2 regions of the Peribacillus sp. CSMR9 genome follow, and region 1 is predicted to be linked to the other one. Evidence: predicted binding sites of a transcription regulator. Region 1 holds the regulator's gene; the other holds the start of a gene.
What was found. The regulator Rex, encoded in region 1, represses fermentation and respiration genes when NADH is low (regulators of the CRP and FNR family bind a similar motif). The targets are predictions, from matches to a motif close to TTGTGAAATATTTCACAA.

Region 1 (10,155 bases):
GGTAAAATCCCTATCCCATTATCTGATACGCCCAACCAAAGTTCATTTTCATAGGTTTTTATCTTAAGCAAAATCTTACCATCTTCTATTCCATTCACTGCATCGTAAGCATTGTCAATTAAGTTCACTAATGCCCTTGTCATTCGGATTTTATTAATGAAAATTTTAATTTCGGGATCTGTTTGAAAGTCTACCTTCAGATTAAGATTTGTCCCGCTCAGTCTGCTTGCTTTGACGTATCCAACTAAATCTTTTATACGGCACCAATGTTTTTTATCATCATATAAAATCTCAGAAATCATGTCGCTAACGGAATGAATCGATGATGAAATCTTTTGACAATATTCTTTAATTTTAGAATCGTCCACTTTCAAACTAATTAAAGAATTTAGCCCCTCAATTGCTGTGAGAGGCGTTTTTAAATCATGGACCAGATAGAGTGCTTCCCGTCCTGACCTTGACTGCATCGCTTCTAATTGCGCATAATGAAGCTCTTGCTTTATCCGCCACTTTTGTTCAGCTAATGAAAAATACACAGCTAAAATAACAGCATTAATAACAAAAATTAAACACAAAGTTAAACTGTACAATGTTAAAGATTGCTCAAATCCAACTTGAACTGCTATATCTTTTAATTCCATTGAAAGCGACCCTTGGCCAAATCCATATTGGGATAAAGAAGGAATCTCATTCAGCCATTCAATCCCAAAGATTAATTGAGAACAAATAATTGATTTAATAATTGGCTTTAGCCTATCCTTTTCAAAGGCTTGCAATAATAAGATTGCGAACAACAATAACAACGCATAGGCGCTAAATGAGTATGTTAATGAATAATAAGCATTTATCACGATATAGTCGAGAGGAATAACAATAAGAGGAATGATGATTTTTAACCATGGACGGTTTAAACGAGCAGCGATTTCGTCTCCCAACAGCAGTGCACCAATATAATGAAACAAAGCTAAAACTGTATTTAAAGACACTAACAAAAAAACGGCAAGCATTAACTTATTTCCTGTTTCTTCATCTTCTCTTAATGAAATAAGAAAATCAGTCAGGCCAATTTCGTCAGGGCCCAACCACGATAATAAGAATACCCCGAATAACATTACACCAATTTTCATCCATATTGTCCAAGACTTCATAAGACTAGATATCATAATCATTTCACCTTTAATTGCTTATAGAATAGAATGATGACCATTCTTTCATTTCGGATTTATTTTAAGTTCATGTATACCCTTCCATTATACGCAATTCATCGTAATTATGAAAATTACAAAAAATGGGTTCTGGTGTAAAAATCCGAACATCCTGCAAGTAATCTCTTTAGAAGCATTATGTACTTGAAATTATTATTCACACAGTAAGGTGGTTCCTTCGGTACAACTTGCGTTTTCATGATTTTATGAAAATCATGGAGGAACGATGCTTATCCATAGCTCTACTGCGTTGGTCCTTCAATATGTTCCTGAGTTGGATAAGAAAGTCCGTTCTATGCTAGGATTAAAAACATTTCGAATAGCCAAACAGATATCTATAAAGTGGAGATGAACTGTTGGGCTGAAAAAAGGATCACTTCAACAAGGGGTGAAGTCTGTCCAATGCGAGATTGAATACATAGTAGCATCATGATTCATAGATGAAAAGAATATTAGATCTCTATGTTTTTATACAAGTCATTAGTGCAAAAACTGCCTGCAATACGGTTACAACTTCTTATTAGGAAGTTACCGCATATACCAATAAGGAAATTACGCAGCAATCGTTCAGCACGCATAGTTACTGAAACAACAATTAGGGCATACAGTCTCACATAACGATGTATGCTCACATGACTGACAACAAAGAAAAAGGCCCCCACAGTAAACTGTGGGAGGCCTTCAACTTTAAAAATATTCACATGTTTGGTGAGCATTCACTCTGAATCCTCGTTAAACCCCTATATTAAGGGATTTAAGCGATGATTACATCATGCCGCCCATTCCGCCCATGCCGCCCATATCAGGCATGCCCATGCCGCCAGCACCAGCAGGTTCTGGTTTGTCAGCTACAACAGCTTCTGTTGTTAAGAACATGGCTGCTACAGAACCAGCGTTTTGTAGAGCTGAACGAGTTACTTTTGTAGGATCGACGATACCGGATTCGATCATGTTCACCCATTGTCCAGTAGCTGCATTGAAGCCAGTACCAACTGCTTCGCCTTTAAGGCGCTCTACGATTACAGAGCCTTCAAGTCCAGCATTGTGAGCGATTTGACGAACAGGCTCTTCGATAGCACGAAGAACGATTTTCACGCCTGTTGCTACGTCGCCTTCCGCTTGAATTTCAGCGATTTTATTGTATACGTTAAGAAGTGCTGTACCACCACCGGCTACGATACCTTCTTCAACAGCGGCACGAGTGGAGTTCAATGCATCTTCAATACGAAGTTTACGTTCTTTTAATTCCGTTTCAGTAGCTGCACCGACTTTGATCACCGCTACACCGCCAGCTAATTTAGCAAGGCGTTCTTGTAATTTTTCACGGTCAAATTCAGAAGTTGTTTCTTCTAATTGAACACGGATTTGGTTTACACGAGCTTGAATTTGAGCTGTATCTCCAGAACCTTCAACGATTGTTGTATTTTCTTTTGTAACAACCACTTTAGAAGCACGTCCTAAAGATTCGATTGTTGCAGATTTAAGATCAAGTCCGATTTCTTCAGTGATTACTTCGCCGCCTGTAAGAGCTGCGATGTCTTCAAGCATTGCTTTACGACGGTCACCGAATCCAGGAGCTTTAACCGCAACTGCATTGAATGTTCCACGAAGTTTGTTCACAACAAGAGTTGCAAGCGCTTCGCCTTCTACATCTTCAGCAATCAATAATAGTGGTTTCCCTTGTTGAACAACTTGCTCAAGTACAGGAAGGATTTCTTGGATATTCGTTACTTTTTTATCCGTGATTAAGATATATGGATTATCTAAAACAGCTTCCATTTTATCTGAATCTGTAACCATATAAGGAGAAGCATATCCACGGTCGAACTGCATACCTTCTACAACGTCCAATTCAGTTGTGAAACCTTTAGACTCTTCGATTGTGATGACGCCGTCGTTACCAACACGTTCCATAGCTTCAGCAATCAGTTGGCCCACTTCTTCATCAGCTGAAGAGATAGCAGCAACTTGTGCAATCGATTCTTTGTTTTCAACAGGTTGAGAAATAGCTTTTAATTCTGCAATTGCAGTATTAACCGCTTTTTCGATTCCTTTACGGATACCCATTGGGTTTGCACCAGCTGTTACGTTTTTAAGACCTTCACGAATCATCGCTTGCGCTAGAACCGTTGCAGTAGTTGTACCGTCACCAGCTACGTCGTTTGTTTTGCTCGCTACTTCAGCAACCAATTTCGCACCCATGTTTTCGAATGCATCTTCCAATTCAATTTCTTTAGCGATCGTCACACCGTCATTTGTGATAAGCGGTGAACCGAATTTTTTCTCCAGAACCACGTTACGACCTTTTGGTCCAAGCGTTACTTTAACTGCATCTGCAAGTGCGTCCACACCACGAAGCATGGAACGGCGAGCTTCTTCACTAAATTTAATTTCTTTAGCCATTTATAAGTACCTCCCTAAAATTTTAAGAAAATTTTCGTTCAGTTAAGTATGATGTATAATTAGCCGATAACAGCTAGAATGTCGCTTTCACGTAAAATTAAGTATTCAGTATCTTCGTATTTAACTTCAGTACCTGCATATTTTGAGAAGATAATTAGATCGCCTTGGGCAACCTCTAAAGCAACACGTTCGCCATTTTCAAGGACACGGCCAGTACCAACAGCTACTACCTTACCTTCTTGTGGCTTTTCTTTTGCAGTATCAGGAAGAACAATACCGCTTGCAGTCTTTTCTTCAGATTGAACTAGTTCAATAATAACGCGATCACCTAATGGTTTTAACAAGTGAAACAACCTCCTCATATTCTCTTGATAATTTGTTTCATGATTATTAGCACTCTTCACCATCGAGTGCTAACACATTTATAATATTAAATAAACCGAGCCTTTTTTGCAAGTATCTTATCGAAAATTTTTTATTAATTTCTGATAAATTTCGGGTATACTACTTTAGCATAATGATTCTTTTAACAAAGGTGCTAAAATGTTTTGTTAGGGGTACCTTTAAGTGGTGTTCTGTCTCATTATTTGATACCATTTTGGAGTATGCGTTTATAGATTGTCCCCATATCAGGAACGTTCTAAGCGGAATGGGTGACTAAATAAAAGGAGTTTTCATTTTTGAAAAAAGAATATTGGTTCGTCATCATCACCTACATTTCCATGCAATTATCCAGTATTGTTGGGGTACCTCTTTTCATGCTGATCGGGTCTTCAACTGGAATGACTGCTGATGAACTCCAGGTGAAGTCTGCAGCATACTGGATCGTATTCAGCTTTTTCGTTGCTCTATCCTTGATCCTGTTTTTAATGAGAAAAGATATGAAGGAAAAAATGGACAGAAGCACTCCAGCTTCCATTCCCACGTCCATATTATGGGCATTTGCCGGAGTGTTCCTCGCTCTTTTTGCGCAAAGCATTGCTGGATACATTGAACAGATGCTTGGGGTGGAGTCTGAATCTGAAAATACACAGCAGCTCATTTCACTCATTTACCAAGTTCCCATAGTCATTTTCGTCACTTCAGTTATTGGACCTATATTGGAAGAAATCATTTTTCGGAAAATCATTTTCGGATCACTTCATAAACGCTTTAACTTCTTTATTTCTGCTTTACTCAGTTCAGTTATTTTTGGCTTGGCGCATGGTGAATTGGAACATCTTCTTTTATATTCGGCAATGGGTTTTACCTTTGCTTTTCTTTATGCGAAAACGGGCCGCATCCTCGTTTCCATGAGCGCACATATTGCGATGAATACGCTTGTTATCATCTTTCAAGTTGTAAATCGGGATGATATTGAGAAGATGCTAGATACTGCACAGGCCTTCATCGGAGGTTTATTATGAAACGTCAATCACCATTATTCATGGGTATCATCTATGCAGGCTTAGGAGCTCTTTTTACCGCTATCGCGATTCAAACCGTCAGTTCTTCCGGATGGGGAATCTTTGCCTACATACTTGTACTAATTGCGACTTTAGACTTTGGATCGGGATTACGCATGATCATGCTTCACTTTAAGATTAAAGCCGCCCAAAAAAATAAGAAAAAATAAAAAAACGCTGCGAAGATGCAGCGTTTTTTTTCATTCCTCCAATGCAGCTTCTTCCACTACAGGATAATGTTTCAGAAAGTAGATGAGCGACTGAAGCTCCACGGCCAGGTCAATGTGGTGAACCCTTATGGATGGGGGTACCGTCAGCCGTGCAGGTGTGAAATTCAATATTCCTTTTATATCAGCTTTGACTAGACGATCGGTTATCGTCTGTGCTACCTGAGCAGGCACTGTCAAAATAGCCGCAGTAATATTATTTTCCTGCAATAGTGTATCGATTTGATCCATATGATAGATTGGCACATCAGCTATTTGCTTGCCGACCTTATCTTCTGAAACTTCAAATGCCATTTCAATCTTCGTATTATTATTTTTAATGAAATTGTAATTTAAAAAAGCAGTCCCTAAATTCCCCACTCCGATTAAAGCGACTTTTGTCAGTTCATCTTGATCTAGTGTTTTTCTAAAGAAGGATAATAAATAATTGACATTGTAGCCGTAGCCTTTTTTTCCAAGCGCTCCAAAGTAGGAAAAATCACGGCGAATGGTCGCAGAATCCACCTTTACAGCTTCGCTTAGCTCTGCCGAGGAAACTCTTTGTTTGCCTGAGGAATGTAAGTTCTTTAAAAATCGATAATACAATGGCAACCTTTTGGCTGTTGCCTGCGGTATCTTTGGGTCATGGTTCATCATTCTTCCCCGCCTTCACACATGCTTTTCAACTTAATCTCTATCTGTTTGAATTACTTGTCTTTTATAATCGTTACTAGACACTCCGCCTGTTTTCTCCACTAAGAATGTAGGCCCGATTACCATTCCCTTATCAAGGGCCTTACACATGTCATAAATAGTCAAGGCAGTCACGGTTGCAGCTGTTAACGCTTCCATTTCCACACCTGTACTCCCTTTTGTCTTAGCTTCCGTTTCAATCCTAAGCCTATATCCTTCATCTTCTTTTTCCCATTCAAAGGCTATATTGACCCCTTGCAGAGCAATAGGGTGGCACATTGGAATTATATTGGATGTATTTTTGCTGGCCATGATTCCTGCAACCTGTGCAACGGCCAGTACATCACCTTTTTTCATTTTCTGGTTCGTGACCAACTCATATATTTCATCGTTCAATAAAATGCTCGATTGAGCTATTGCCGTCCGGGATGTTTCAGGCTTAGCAGTCACATCAACCATCTTAGCCCGGCCTTGTTCATTAAAATGCGTTAAGTCTCCCATTTAAGTAACCCCTCCTAAATCATACACTATTATTCCACTTTATGTAATAGCTTGTTTTTGCTTGGAACCAAGCTGTTGCCGATAATAACTATAATACGTTACACTAACAATAATCAATTGAGGTGAAATCTATGATTTTATTACAAATCAATCAACTATCGAAATATTATGGAGCTGAACTTATTTTATCAAATATGAAGCTCGAAGTTCAAAATAAGGATAGAATTGCACTTGTCGGCCGAAATGGCGCTGGAAAATCTACTCTGCTAAAAATCATAGCCGGGCAGCTTTCCCATGATGGCGGTGAAATAATCAAACCAAAAGGTGTCACCATCGGATATATGGCACAGGACACGGGACTGGAATCAGAACTGACCATTTGGGATGAAATGCTGACTGTATTCAATGACCTAATAGAACAAGAAAAAGAACTGCGTCGCCTTGAGGCTGATATGGCCAGACCTGACATCTTTGAAAATGAAGCAATTTACCAAAAAGTATTAAATGAATATGACAGTTTGATGGTAGCTTTCAAAGAGAAGGGCGGTTATCAATATGAAGCGGATATTCGTTCAGTATTGCATGGACTTCAGTTTGCTGATTTTGACTATTCTACCCCAATTTCCACTTTAAGCGGTGGGCAAAAAACAAGACTTGCTTTAGGGAAGCTGCTTTTAAGGAAACCGGATATATTGATTCTGGATGAGCCAACGAACCATTTGGATATCGAAACCCTTTCTTGGCTTGAACAATATTTACAAGGCTACCAAGGAGCTGTTCTTATTGTTTCCCATGACCGCTATTTTCTAGATAAAGTTGTAAACCAGGTATATGAAATTTCCCGGAATAACATGAAAAAGTACTATGGCAATTATAGTTCTTACCTAGAGGGAAAAGCGGAAGATTATGAGCGGGACATGAAGCTTTTCGAGAAACAACAAGGGGAAATCGAAAAGCTTCGCGACTTTGTCCAACGCAATATCACAAGGGCTTCCACAACGAAAAGAGCACAAAGCAGACGCAAACAGCTCGAAAAGATGGATGTATTGGACAAGCCGCAAGGTGATGAAAAATCCGCTAATTTCTCTTTCCAGATTGAAAGGCAAAGCGGAAATGAAGTGCTACACCTACAGGATTTGGCTATCGGTTACGAAGGGGAAACGGTATCAAAAAATATAAATTCCCGGATGACAAAAGGAGAGAGCATAGCTCTTGTTGGCCCAAATGGCGTTGGAAAATCAACGTTATTGAAAACGATCATCTCTAAGCTGCCTGCACTTTCTGGGAATTTCCGTTTTGGAACGAACGTCGAAGTTAGCTACTACGATCAGGAACAGGCTAACCTTATTTCCAATAAACGCGTACTCAATGAATTATGGGATGATTATCCCCTTAAACCGGAAAAAGACATACGAACCGTACTCGGTAATTTTCTTTTTAGTGGGGACGATGTTTTGAAAACCGTTTCCACACTAAGCGGCGGCGAAAAGGCCAGGCTAGCTCTAGCCAAAATGATGATGGAAAAAGGGAATTTTTTAATTCTTGATGAGCCAACAAACCATTTAGACCTCGACAGTAAATTGGTGCTTGAAAACGCATTGATCGATTATCCAGGAACCATTCTTTTCGTCTCACATGACCGCTATTTCATAAATCGGATAGCAACGAAAGTGATCGAGCTTTCCAAAGACGGAAACGAAGAATTCCTCGGTGATTATGATTACTACGTAGAGAAGAAACAGGAGCAAGCTGAAATCAAAGAACTTGAACAGGAAAATCACGCAAAAACCTTAGATGTAGCCGCAGAAAAAACAAATTATAAAATTGATAAGGAAGCAAAAAAAGCTGAACGCCAGCGAAAAAGGCGCATTGAGGAAATCGAGGCGGCCATGGAGCTTCTTGAAACCGAAATAAACGAATACAACGAACACCTATGTGACCCAAATGTTTTCCAGGACCATGAGAAAGTAATGGAAGTCCAAACAAAGCTTGATGAAGCACAGGAAAAATTAGACCTGCTTCTCGAAGAATGGGCTGAACTGGAAGAATGACAATTGACCGAGTCAAATGACTCGGTCTTTTCTTTTCCAGTTAAAATGCCCCTAAAAGTTATCCACAAAATTATTAACAAATCACTTGCCGTTTACTAGCCATTGATTCGAGTTATACACATAATCCACAGAAACATATCCACTTATCCACAAAACTCCTGTTTATACACATGCAGTTTGATTGTCAAATAAACTTTATCCACAGAATATTCTATTTTTTTATTAAACACGATAAAAAGACAGGATCCCGAAGTTAAGGTCCTGTCTTCACGTCAATTATGCTTCTATATCCAATCCGGGATTTCCGTTCAAATCCAATCCGGAGCGCTTACCTTTTTCAAACATGACACTGCCGGCAGCACCGATCATGGCCGCATTGTCCGTACAAAGGTAGAGGGGCGGAATGGATATATCCATAGGTAAATCCTTAAAAGCTTCCGTTAATGCTTCCCTCAGGCCTTTATTTGCCGCAACTCCTCCGGCGAGCAATACCTGTTTCACATTATATTCCTTGGCAGCCTTAACAGCTTTCATTACAAGCACTTCTATCACGCTTGCTTGGAAACTTGCCGCCAAATCTTTAGGTTCAATTTTTTCCCCGCGCTGTTCTGCATTATGCAAAGTGTTGATTACAGCTGATTTCAACCCGCTGAAAGAAAAGTCATAGCTGCCATCCAACCATGCCCGAGGCAGTTTCAATGAAGGTGAACCTTCTTGTGCAAGTCTATCGATATGAGGGCCACCAGGATAAGGGAGCCCCAAGGTTCGAGCCACTTTATCATACGCCTCACCTGCTGCATCATCCCGCGTCTCCCCTATCACCTTGAAAGAACCCGGTTCTTCTAAAAGCACCAATTCCGTATGGCCTCCCGAAACGACTAAAGAAAGCGCAGGATATTCGATCTCCTGAATAAGCCGATTTGCATAGATATGACCCGCGATATGATGCGTACCGACAATCGGTATTCCATGTGCGAAAGCTACAGCCTTCGCCGCATTCACGCCTATTAATAGTGCCCCTACAAGTCCGGGACCTTCTGTAACGGCAATGGCATCCAAGTCTTCATAAGTCACACCTGCCTGAAGCAGTGCTTCTTCAAGAACGATCGTAATTTGTTCTACATGATGACGGGAAGCTATTTCCGGGACGACACCGCCAAAACGTTTATGGCTTTCGATTTGTGAAGCCACGACATTACTCAGTATCTCTGTTCCATTTTTTATGACAGCTGCCGCAGTTTCATCGCAGCTCGTTTCAATTCCTAATATAAATTGATCTTTTTTCATGAAAAATTCACCCACATAACATAAGCATCTTCTTGATTGTCTGTATAATAATTTTTTCGGATTCCACCCTTTTGGAAACCTAGTTTTTCATAAAGCGAAATGGCTACTGCATTACTGACACGGACCTCAAGCGTCATCCTCACCACACCCATCGAAATGGAGATTTCAATCATCTTCCTGAGCAAAGCTTCCCCAAGCTTTTGCCCTCGGTATTCTGGCAATATTGCTATATTGGTAATGTGCGATTCATCAATGACGATCCACGCACCGCAATAACCGGCAATTTTCCCTTCATCCTCTATCACCATGTATACAGCATATTGATTATGATTCAGTTCATTAAAAAAAGCTTCCCGGCTCCAAG
Region 2 (10,155 bases), on a different contig from region 1:
ATTACCACTTGTGCCGTTACTTTTCCGACAGCAAGAGCAATCACATCGGATTTAAACCAGTCAATTATTTTATCTTCCACACCTTGTTCACGGGCAAATTTCATCAAATTCCGAGGCTGAGGTGCGCTCGTGAACACGACAGAATCTACCTTCCCTCCAAGAATTTCTTCGATCAGCTGACGCATCGTTTCTTTTTCGGGCGGTATATGTTCGTATGGAAGGATTTCTTTATGTTCCACTTTTTGCTCATCCAGCCAATTCATCAAAAGAGGCGCTGGATCGCCGTGAAGCTGCAAAGCGACCATTACATCTCCGGACAGATGGCCTTCCAGATTTCTAACGAGCCCTGCCGTACTGCCATCATCATCACGGATTAATGGCTGCAAGCCGAGTTTTTTCAGCATATTCACTGTTTTATAGCCCCTAGCCGCAATTTTCATGGACTGCAAAGCTTCTATGAAACGATTTCCCGCTTCCATCTTCAATGCCGTTTTATATAATAGTTCCGTCCCCACCCCCGTCGTCAGGATGATCCAATCGAACTCTCCTGCCATCAAACGGGTGACATCCTCTTCCAAATGGGAATCATCAAGGAATACCGTCCCCTGTGCTGGACGAACGAGCGGGACTCCCCCAAGATTATCAACGATTTTACTAAGTTCTTCCGTCTTCCTCGCTCCCAATAAAGCAATGGTCCTGCCATTAAGCTTACTCATCCATGCCCCTCCTATATGTACATTCATTTTTGAAACCTCTAATCCATCTCAACCATTATACAAATTTTCAGTCTTTGAAACTATAAAAAACAAAAGTATCTGCGCCTTTTTCTTTCTTTTATCCTCTATTAAATTATAGGTTAGCAGCACTTTGCAGAAAGCAGCATTACCCTTGAACTTTCATTTCCTGAAGTATAAATGCATTAAATTGAATTCATTTTCACCATCACACGTAATGGTATGTATGGCATCCGACTTAATGAATGCTTCACCATCAAGCTCCCCCACTTCGTTCACCATTGAAATTACAAATATATCATCTTCCAGGTTTTTAATAAAACCCTGCACATCACCATATCCCGCATTAAAAAGTTCAACTGAAACCATGAAGTTATTTTCATGTGCAAAATCCAGAAAACTCAAAAGTAAATCTTCATTTCCATCAACGAATTCAATATGATTTTGTTTTTTTGCCACATATAATCTCTTGATTTTCTTAATGTATTTCGTATTGAGATTGATTTGGTGAATGCTTTCAAGATAAAGTAAACTGTATCCATCATACAGCCCGGTTGAAGTAATATTAGCTGCCACTACAAACGCATCTGACACTTTTAGTATCTTAGCCACACCAAATTTCCTTAAATCATTTGTATCCGAGTATAATTCGACAAACTCTTCTCTTTCAGAAATTTTAAGCAATTGTTTTTTCATCTTTCAATTCCCTTTCTCCGAAATTATTTATAAGCCCAAATTCTTCATTAAATTTAAATTCTCTCCTTTTAACTTTCCTTCCAAGTAAAAAAAAGACTGCCACCAGGACAGCCAGTTTCCATTTATCAATTCTTGTGCACGGCCCTTTGGGCAATTTGCTCATGTTCTTTTTTCACAAAAACATCATATTGAGTAGTTTTATGGCGATTTTGAAAATCCTGGGAACCTAAATTCATAGGCGTTTTCGTTTTGAATTGTATACCCTCGTTTTCCAATTTCGCTATCACCTTAAAATAATTATCATTTCCAAATGCCGTATAGATACAAGTCCAGTATTTATAGGAAATTATTTTGACAGTTAATACACATGCAATCACGACGACTAGTATTCCAATTATGATATACACCTTTTTAGCTCCTTTATTTTATTTCGGAAAATCCCTTCTTTACACTATATTCTTTGCTTCATGTATCATCTCCTTTTTAAACTGCCTTCACTTTGCTCAGATCCGATCCGACAACTACTGCAAACGGTGCTACTATCATGTAAAAAAAACCTAATTAATATTTTTGTTTGTTGTAATGTTATAGTGCTATGTAGTACAATAACATTGTGAAATAATTCACAATGTTATTGTTTATTACAGATCTGCAAACATAAAAACATGCAACCTGAAAAATTTTTTACAACCTCTTGTGAAATATTTCACATATTAAAAGGATGGAGATACCCTTTTAAGGAAGTTTTTTACTTTCGAAAAAATTGGAGGTATTCATTATGAATTCTACACAGGGAAATAAAGTCGTTTTAGTTGGTACTGGTGCAGTTGGATCTAGTTATGCCTATGCTTTGATGAATCAAGGAATATGTGATGAGTTGGTTCTTGTCGATTTGAATCAAGAAAAAGCGAAAGGCGATGTTATGGACCTAGATCATGGTCTTGTGTATGCGCCTAGTGCCATGAATATAAAATCCGGATCATACGAGGACTGTAGGGATGCTGCAATCGTAGTCATATGTGCTGGAGCCGCTCAAAAGCCTGGAGAAACCAGGCTAGATCTTGTAAGGAAAAACATGAACATTTTTGAATCGATCGTAGGCAGCATCATGAAAGCTGGATTTAATGGCATTTTCTTGGTCGCAACGAATCCAGTAGACATTTTGGCATATGCGACATGGAAATTTTCCGGTTTACCGAAAGAAAAAGTGATTGGTTCAGGGACTATATTGGATTCTGCAAGATTCCGCTCTTTATTAGGGCAAGAATTTAATACCGCACCTACAAGTATCCATGCCTATATCATTGGTGAACATGGTGATTCACAACTTCCGGTTTGGAGCTCTGCCAATTTTTCCGGATTGCAGATAGCTCCAAAATTAAATGAAGCAAGAAAAAAAGAGATTGCCGTTCAAGTCCGTGATGCTGCATACCAGATCATTGAGTCGAAGGGTGCTACGTATTATGGAATCGCCATGGGATTGGCGAGAATCACAAAAGCGATATTAAAGAATGAAAATGTCGTCTTACCGGTTGGCTCATTGTTGGAAGGCGAATATGGCCATAGTAATGTTTATATTGGTACCCCTACAGTCATTAATCGCACAGGCGCAAAAAACATTGTCGAGCTTACCCTAAACGAGAGCGAAAAAGAACAGTTTGCCCGCTCTGTTCATACGCTTCAAGATATTCAAGCCCAATTTTGGGAGTAGTTCATACACTAACCAGAATTTCTTACGCAGGGAGCTGTCATTATGTTAGTACAAACATACAACCCATTTAATAATCTTGCCATTTCAGCATTAGTTGCAGCTATACCGATCCTTTTATTTCTATTATGCTTGACGATTTTTAAGATGAAAGGAATCCACGCAGCCCTTCTAAACTTATTTGTTACCTTTCTTATCGTCCTTTTCCTCTTTAATCTACCTTTGGGAGAAGCAATCGGAAGTGTGGTTCAAGGTACGTTCCAAGGGATATGGCCGATTGGCTATATCATCGTGATGGCGGTCTGGTTATATAAAATCTCTGTTAAATCCGGAAAGTTCGAGGTGTTACGCGGTAGCATAGCAGGGATTTCACAAGACCAACGCCTTCAGCTCTTACTTATTGGTTTTTGCTTTAACGCCTTTCTTGAAGGAGCAGCAGGTTTTGGTGTACCGATCGCAATCTGCGCCGTCCTATTGGTTTCATTGGGATTCAAGCCTTTACAGGCAGCGATGCTCTGTCTAATAGCAAATGGTGCTTCGGGAGCATTCGGGGCAATCGGTATACCGGTTGGTATCATCGGGACATTCGGCTTGGAAAATGTAACATCGATCAATGTGTCCATGATAACAGCCTTAACACTGCCGCTCATTAACTTTACTATTCCGTTTTTATTAATATGGCTGATGGATGGCGTTAAGGGGATCAGAGAAGTATTGCCGGCCATATTAGTGACTTCGACTACTTATACAGTGTCCCAGGCGATCATGACCGTTTTTGTAGGCCCAGAGTTAGCTGACATTATTCCATCTCTCTTAACCATGGGGGTGCTGGCGTTATTTCTTAATAAGTGGCAGCCTAAACATTTATTTTTACTCAACGGCAAGGAATTTGAATTCGAAAAACATTCAATGGGTGATATCGTAAAGGCATGGTCTCCATTTTATCTATTGACGCTATTTGTTCTGATTTGGAGCTTTCCTGCCTTTAAAGGACTGTTCTCTCAAGGAGGTATCCTTGAATCGGCTGTCCTGAAATTCATATTTCCGGGATCTTCGATTACGATCGGCATTGATTTAATCGGTGCAACGGGAACAGCGATCTTATTGGCTGCGCTGACGACCATCGCTACGACGAAAGCCATTAATGTCAGTGAAGGTCTTTCCCTCCTAAAAAAAACGGTTTTAGAGTTTCGGATTCCAATCATCATGATCTGTGCGATCATCGGCATAGCCAAATTGATGTCATATGGTGGATTAACAAATGTTTTGGGGGAAGCGGTTGCGACAACAGGACAAATCTTCCCGCTATTATCACCGCTATTAGGATGGATCGGCGTGTTCATGACTGGATCTGTAGTGAATAACAATTCGTTATTTGCTCCAATACAGGCTACGGCAGGCAACATCATAGGGACAAACTCATCATTATTGGTTTCCGCAAACACTGCCGGGGGCGTCATGGCAAAGCTCGTTTCTCCACAATCGATTGTAATCGCGACGGCTGCAGTTGGCGAAACCGGAAAAGAATCCGCTTTAACGAAAATGACATTGAAATACAGCTTTGGGTTATTAGCCTTCGTGTGCATTTGGACATTTATTTTATCGCTATTCTTTAATTGAATCCAAGTAAAACTCACGGCTTCGAAAAAGACTGCATCCAAGATGATCAGTTCATCTTGAATGCAGCCTTTTTTACATTTGGCTGTTTTCACATACTTTGTTGCTATTTACCAGGTAGTGAGTTGTGGTTGATTTCCCCTCCAGATGCTCGCTTTCCGCGGGGCGGGCGGTGAGCCTCCTCGGCGTAAACGCCTGTGGGGTCTCACCTGTCCCGCTGCTCCCGCAGGAGTCTCGCACTTCCGCTCCAATCAACCTTAAATAGTTTCGTTTTAAAAACAACAATCTTTACGAAAAGAGCCTTACATTTAAAGCAAAAGCTCTTGTCCTTCCTAGCCGGTTTATTTTTCCGGCACGTTACAAGAACCGTCCGTACAAGCATCGCCCGTTGCTGGATCATTCACCATTTGCAGCGGATTTTCCTCAGCCCATATTTTTTTCAGCGTATCCAGGAACGCCTCTGCTGACTGTGCGCCGGAGATGCCATACTTGCGGTTAATGACAAAGAATGGAACGCCTGTAATTCCAAGCTGGCTTCCTTCCTGCTCATCGCCCCTTACTTCCGTCGTGAATGCCGTTCCTCCCAGCATGGCTTCTGCTTCAGACTTATCAAGGCCAGCCTCTTCAGCTAAATTAACCAATATAGCATGATCGCCAATATGCTTGCCTTCGGTAAAGTATGCTTTGAACAGGATCTCGTTCATTTCATTCTCTTTACCTTTTGATTCAGCGAAATGCATCAAGCGGTGAGCATCGAAAGAATTCGTTAAAACCACTTTGTCCAAATGATATTCGAGACCCAATTCTTTAGCCTGCTGTGTCAGGTTTTGATTGTTCGCTTCCACATCCGCGTGAGACATGCCGTATTTCTTGGCCAGCATTTCATTTTGAGACATATTGATATCCCGCTCAGCCTCTGGGTTCAACTCAAAACTGCGAAATGAAACCTCTACCTGAGCTTTATTTTCAAATTGTTTCAAAGCCTCTTCGAATCGACGCTTCCCTATATAACAAAACGGACATTGATAATCCGACCAAATTTCCACCTTCATGTAAATACCCCCTCATTTAAATGCAATCGCATTAAGCACATTATATAATCTTGGGTATCCTCTTGCAAGGATATTACCCTAGACACTCATTTTCAAAATTGGCCAAATCGACTTTTTTCATGAATTCTTCTAATGTATAGCCCTTTAATAAGCGCAATGTTTCCTTTTCGGCCTCATTCATGATTTCCTCCAAAGCCGTATCCAGCTGCTTCCCTACTTCACCGCATTCGCTCGTTTCCATACAAACTAGACATTCCGGCCGTACCGCTTGATACACATCTGCCAAAGTAAGCTGAGAGGCAGCCACCTTCAAGCTATATCCGCCTTCCCGTCCTTCCTTTGTTTCGACGATCCCCGCCGCTGCAAGCTGAGCCATCACCCTTCGTAAAAAAGTGGCATGTGATTTAACCTTTAAGGCGATTACGGAACTTGTAAGGAGCTTTTCGCTTTGTGCGAGCCAAACCAGAGAGTGAATGGCAATAGCAAACCGCGGCGGTCCAATTTGATTATTTCGATTACCTGATGACATGCTTATCCCCCTTACACCCCTATCCATAGTAAGCCCATTATACTATGTTACGTTCTCCCGAACAAATGGACCCTTGGACTTAATCGATTCAAACATATAGGCTAAATGGTAAATCTGTATCACAGGAGATCTTCCATGAAGGAAAAATCCCCCTATTTACTCGTCATACTTGGCGCAATACTGTCATCTTTAGTTTTAGCGCCCTGCTATTGGCACCCGCTTTATTCATAATGGATATCAGCTGGATCGGCACAACGGGCAGGATGCCGTCAGCCTATGAAATATCGGATAAGATCACCTTAGATATTGCCTTAAATTCGCTACATAAATTAAAACCAATCATTCGCATTTTATGAAAGACGGATTTATTCATTCGTATACCAATCCCCAGTTTCAAAAGTTGGTGAAGAAAATGAAATTAGGACAATCCATGTCACGCCGTGGAAACTGTTGGGGTAATGCCTCGCAAGAATCATTCTTTGGTCATTTTAAAGATGAAATGGATTTAATCAACTGTAAGACCTTAAAAGATGTGAACCGCAAGTAAAAAGTTATATGATCTATTACAACCATTATCGAGGACAATGGAATCTAAAAAAGATGCCGCCTGCAAAATAAAGACAGCATCTCCTTCAGGTTGCCTAACTTTTTTTTAATGTCCTTTACAAAGGGGACAATTCAGACATACCTAGCCTTTTTATAAAGGATGTTTAATTAATTCCTTATCCAGAAATTTGGTTTGTAGGACTATACATATAGTTTCTTAGTAATATGAATACCAACCCTAATATTAACGATAATAATCCCACTAATACGACGTATTGTGTACCTAATTCTGAAATAAATAATCCACCTGCAGCTGTGCCAATTGTTGTTCCTAAGTTAACGGATGATAAAAATAATCCATTAGCGAAATCAGGAGCTTCTGGAGCTGCAGACGTAATCCAATATTGATTAATATTAGTTCCTATACCAGCCAATATTCCCCAAATCAAAGTAATGATAGCCATAGGAAAAGTAAACTGTCCTAATAAGAATAATATGATATAAACGGCTCCCAATGCAAAAGGAAAAGATACTACAGATTTGATGGCATCTTTAGTAAGTAACTTCCCTGCCACAATGTTTCCAATAATATTTGCCCCCCCGAATATGACTAACATTAAACTAATCGATTTCCCGGAGGTATTCGTAACGGTTTTAAGATACTCAGCAAGATAACTATACACCCCAAATACGGCTGAATTTAGTAAAATGACAGCAACAATGGAAAGCCAAGTAATTGGTTTTTTTAATACCGATAATTGAGCTCCGTAAGAAAGTCTTTCTTTAACAGGCATAGAAGGGAAAAATGCTAATGTAGCCATAAATACTATAAAGTTCACGATGGCAAAAAATGCCATTGATATTTGAAATGAAACTGTGCTGGCAAGAAAACTTGCGATAGGTACACCAAGTACCATTCCCGCAGATACTCCAATAAAAACTTTTGAAACAGCTTTTGGAGCTTCTTCTTTACGAACTGAGTTAGTAGCCAATGTAAAAGCTGCTGAAAAATAGATTGGATGAAAAATGGCTGGTATCACACGCGCAATTATTGCAATGGCAAAGTTAGATGTAAATATAGAGACAATGTTACCTAGAATGAAAATTCCAAGTACAAGTAACATTGCCTTCTTGCGATTTATCCCCGAAAATAATAACGGCATAGTTGGACCAGACATTGAAACAGTAAGTGCGAAGAGACTCACCAGCCACCCGGCCTTAGATACACTGATATGAAAGTGATCAGCAATGTAGGGTAATATCCCTATAACCCCCATTTCAGTATTTATGATGCCGAAAGCCCCTATCATCAATATATATATAAGTAAATTATTTCGTTTAAGCAAAAAGCAACTCCTATCTTCAATTATTTACAATTAGGCAGAAACGTTTCTCCACATTCTTATGCAGGTTCAGGCATTGTATCAAAACAAACTACTGAGATCTTAATTTCATCATATCCCCCCTTCCGATCATCCTCTTTTTAATCAAGTTTTTCGATTGTAACTTTAAAATCGTCATTTATGCTTTTAAGTTTTTCTACTCCAGATTCGATCTTACCTAATTTGATCAATCCATTTGAAAGCCCATGATCCCCATAAAATAAAGTAATATTTCCCCAAGGGGAAAAATAAGCAAAGTCTCCAACTGAAGGGTCACTGCCAGATGGTGCGTCTTTAGTAGTTAATCTTTGGTCTAGGACACTAATTTTTTCGATATTCGCATAATCTTTAAAAGTAACTGTTAATGGCAGTTGGTCAAAAAAATCTCTACTTGTTGGATTATCGTACAATTTCACAATTACTATTCCTTTATTACATGTCAATTTCACTCTAACGTCTTGCATATTATTAAGACCCTCATTATCTTCACTATTCTGATTGTCGGTTTTATCAGTTTTAACTACATTATTAGTACTTGAATTAGTATTTACATTATCATTGCCATTGATGTTTTTTTCATTATTACTACTGCCACAAGCTGTTAGAAACGTTGAAGTAGCCAATATAGATTATCCTAAAGACTGTTATTAGTAAAAAATTGCCCCCAACAAGCTAAGAGGCAGTTTTTTAATCATTTCGTTAATGGTAACTTCCATTAGATAACTTGTTTCGTTGGGCGAATCAAAATTTCGCTTACCGCAACCGTTTCAGGTGTGCTAATCACATAAGCCACTGCATCTGCGATATCGCTTGATTTCAAAGAAAAACCTTCTCCTGAATCCATAAGATTCTTTACCCATTCTTGATCTTCAGGAGTATTAATTGTTGTATAAAGTTCAGTACTTACAGCACCTGGTGAAACAATAGTTGACCGAATATTATTTTCTCTTTCTTCCTGGCGCAGTCCCTCCATAATCGCTCTAACTGCAAACTTTGTACCGCAGTATACGGCAGATCCCGGGTAAACAACATGACCAGCTACGGAATCAGTTGAAATAATATGACCGGACTGTTGCTTTTTCATAATGGGTAATACAGCAGCCATTCCATTTAAAACACCCATAATGTTAATGTCTAACATTTGACGCCATTCATCAAAGCGTGTTTCCGAAAGTGGCGCAGTTGGCATGACTCCAGCATTGTTGTAGAGCACATCTACACGGCCATATTTTTCGACCGCCAAATCTATAACTGCTTGAACTTCCTCCTTTTTTGATACATCTGCAACAGCATAAGAAATTTCAGCATTTGGTAATGATTCAACAAGAGCTTTCAAGCGATCTTCACGACGAGCCGCAATCACTAATTTCGCTCCTTCTTGTGCAAGTTTCTTGGTCGTTGCTTCACCAATCCCACTGGATGCACCCATAATAATAACAACTTTATCTTGAATATTAGACATAATTAATAACTCCCTTTCTTATGTGTATTGAAAAACTATAATAGTGTATATTTACTTCGCTTAACAAAAAAATCACCATTTGTTGATTAATCAACATCCGTTTATCATTATAAATAGAAACAGGATTCACTCACAATGGTTAAATGAACGCGATTTGTTGATTATTGAACAAACCAAATAAAAATGTTGATTATCTTTAGGGAGGTATTGTCTTGTAAATTCATCTTCTCTATTCGTCATATCCGCCAAGTATAAAAAACGACATATGGTAATCCTTAACAAAACCCATGTACCATTGACACGCAAAGCTCTCTACGTCTTTCCACACAAGCCTTATTTTTTCTTCAGATTTTCTTTGAAGAAGGACTCAAGCTTGTCAAAGGGGATTAAATTCACCCGATCGTACAGATCCACATGACCTGCGCCCGG

Region 2: the regulator Rex is predicted to act here: its motif matches at 2,125-2,142, upstream of N9I19_RS20060 (L-lactate dehydrogenase).

The regions. Positions count from the first base shown of each region.
Region 1 covers NZ_JAOPHO010000053.1:19,108-29,262, forward strand. Annotated here, with positions in the region: gene N9I19_RS18725 (sensor histidine kinase) at 1-1,163, opposite strand, end outside; partial or broken gene N9I19_RS25490 (IS6 family transposase) at 1,355-1,506, shown strand; gene groL (chaperonin GroEL) at 1,971-3,608, opposite strand; gene groES (co-chaperone GroES) at 3,668-3,952, opposite strand; gene N9I19_RS18745 (CPBP family intramembrane glutamic endopeptidase) at 4,289-5,014, shown strand; gene N9I19_RS18750 (YdiK family protein) at 5,011-5,223, shown strand; gene N9I19_RS18755 (redox-sensing transcriptional repressor Rex) at 5,254-5,916, opposite strand; gene moaC (cyclic pyranopterin monophosphate synthase MoaC) at 5,947-6,453, opposite strand; gene N9I19_RS18765 (ABC-F family ATP-binding cassette domain-containing protein) at 6,585-8,504, shown strand; gene tsaD (tRNA (adenosine(37)-N6)-threonylcarbamoyltransferase complex transferase subunit TsaD) at 8,781-9,791, opposite strand; gene rimI (ribosomal protein S18-alanine N-acetyltransferase) at 9,788-10,155, opposite strand, start outside.
Region 2 covers NZ_JAOPHO010000062.1:6,628-16,782, forward strand. Annotated here, with positions in the region: gene N9I19_RS20045 (uroporphyrinogen-III synthase) at 1-716, opposite strand, end outside; gene N9I19_RS20050 (hypothetical protein) at 897-1,430, opposite strand; gene N9I19_RS20055 (hypothetical protein) at 1,556-1,837, opposite strand; gene N9I19_RS20060 (L-lactate dehydrogenase) at 2,209-3,141, shown strand; gene N9I19_RS20065 (L-lactate permease) at 3,184-4,758, shown strand; gene N9I19_RS20070 (DsbA family oxidoreductase) at 5,097-5,807, opposite strand; gene N9I19_RS20075 (RrF2 family transcriptional regulator) at 5,881-6,336, opposite strand; gene N9I19_RS20085 (MFS transporter) at 7,059-8,228, opposite strand; gene N9I19_RS20090 (cyclophilin-like fold protein) at 8,366-8,887, opposite strand; gene N9I19_RS20095 (SDR family oxidoreductase) at 8,980-9,726, opposite strand; gene N9I19_RS20100 (alpha/beta hydrolase) at 10,060-10,155, opposite strand, start outside.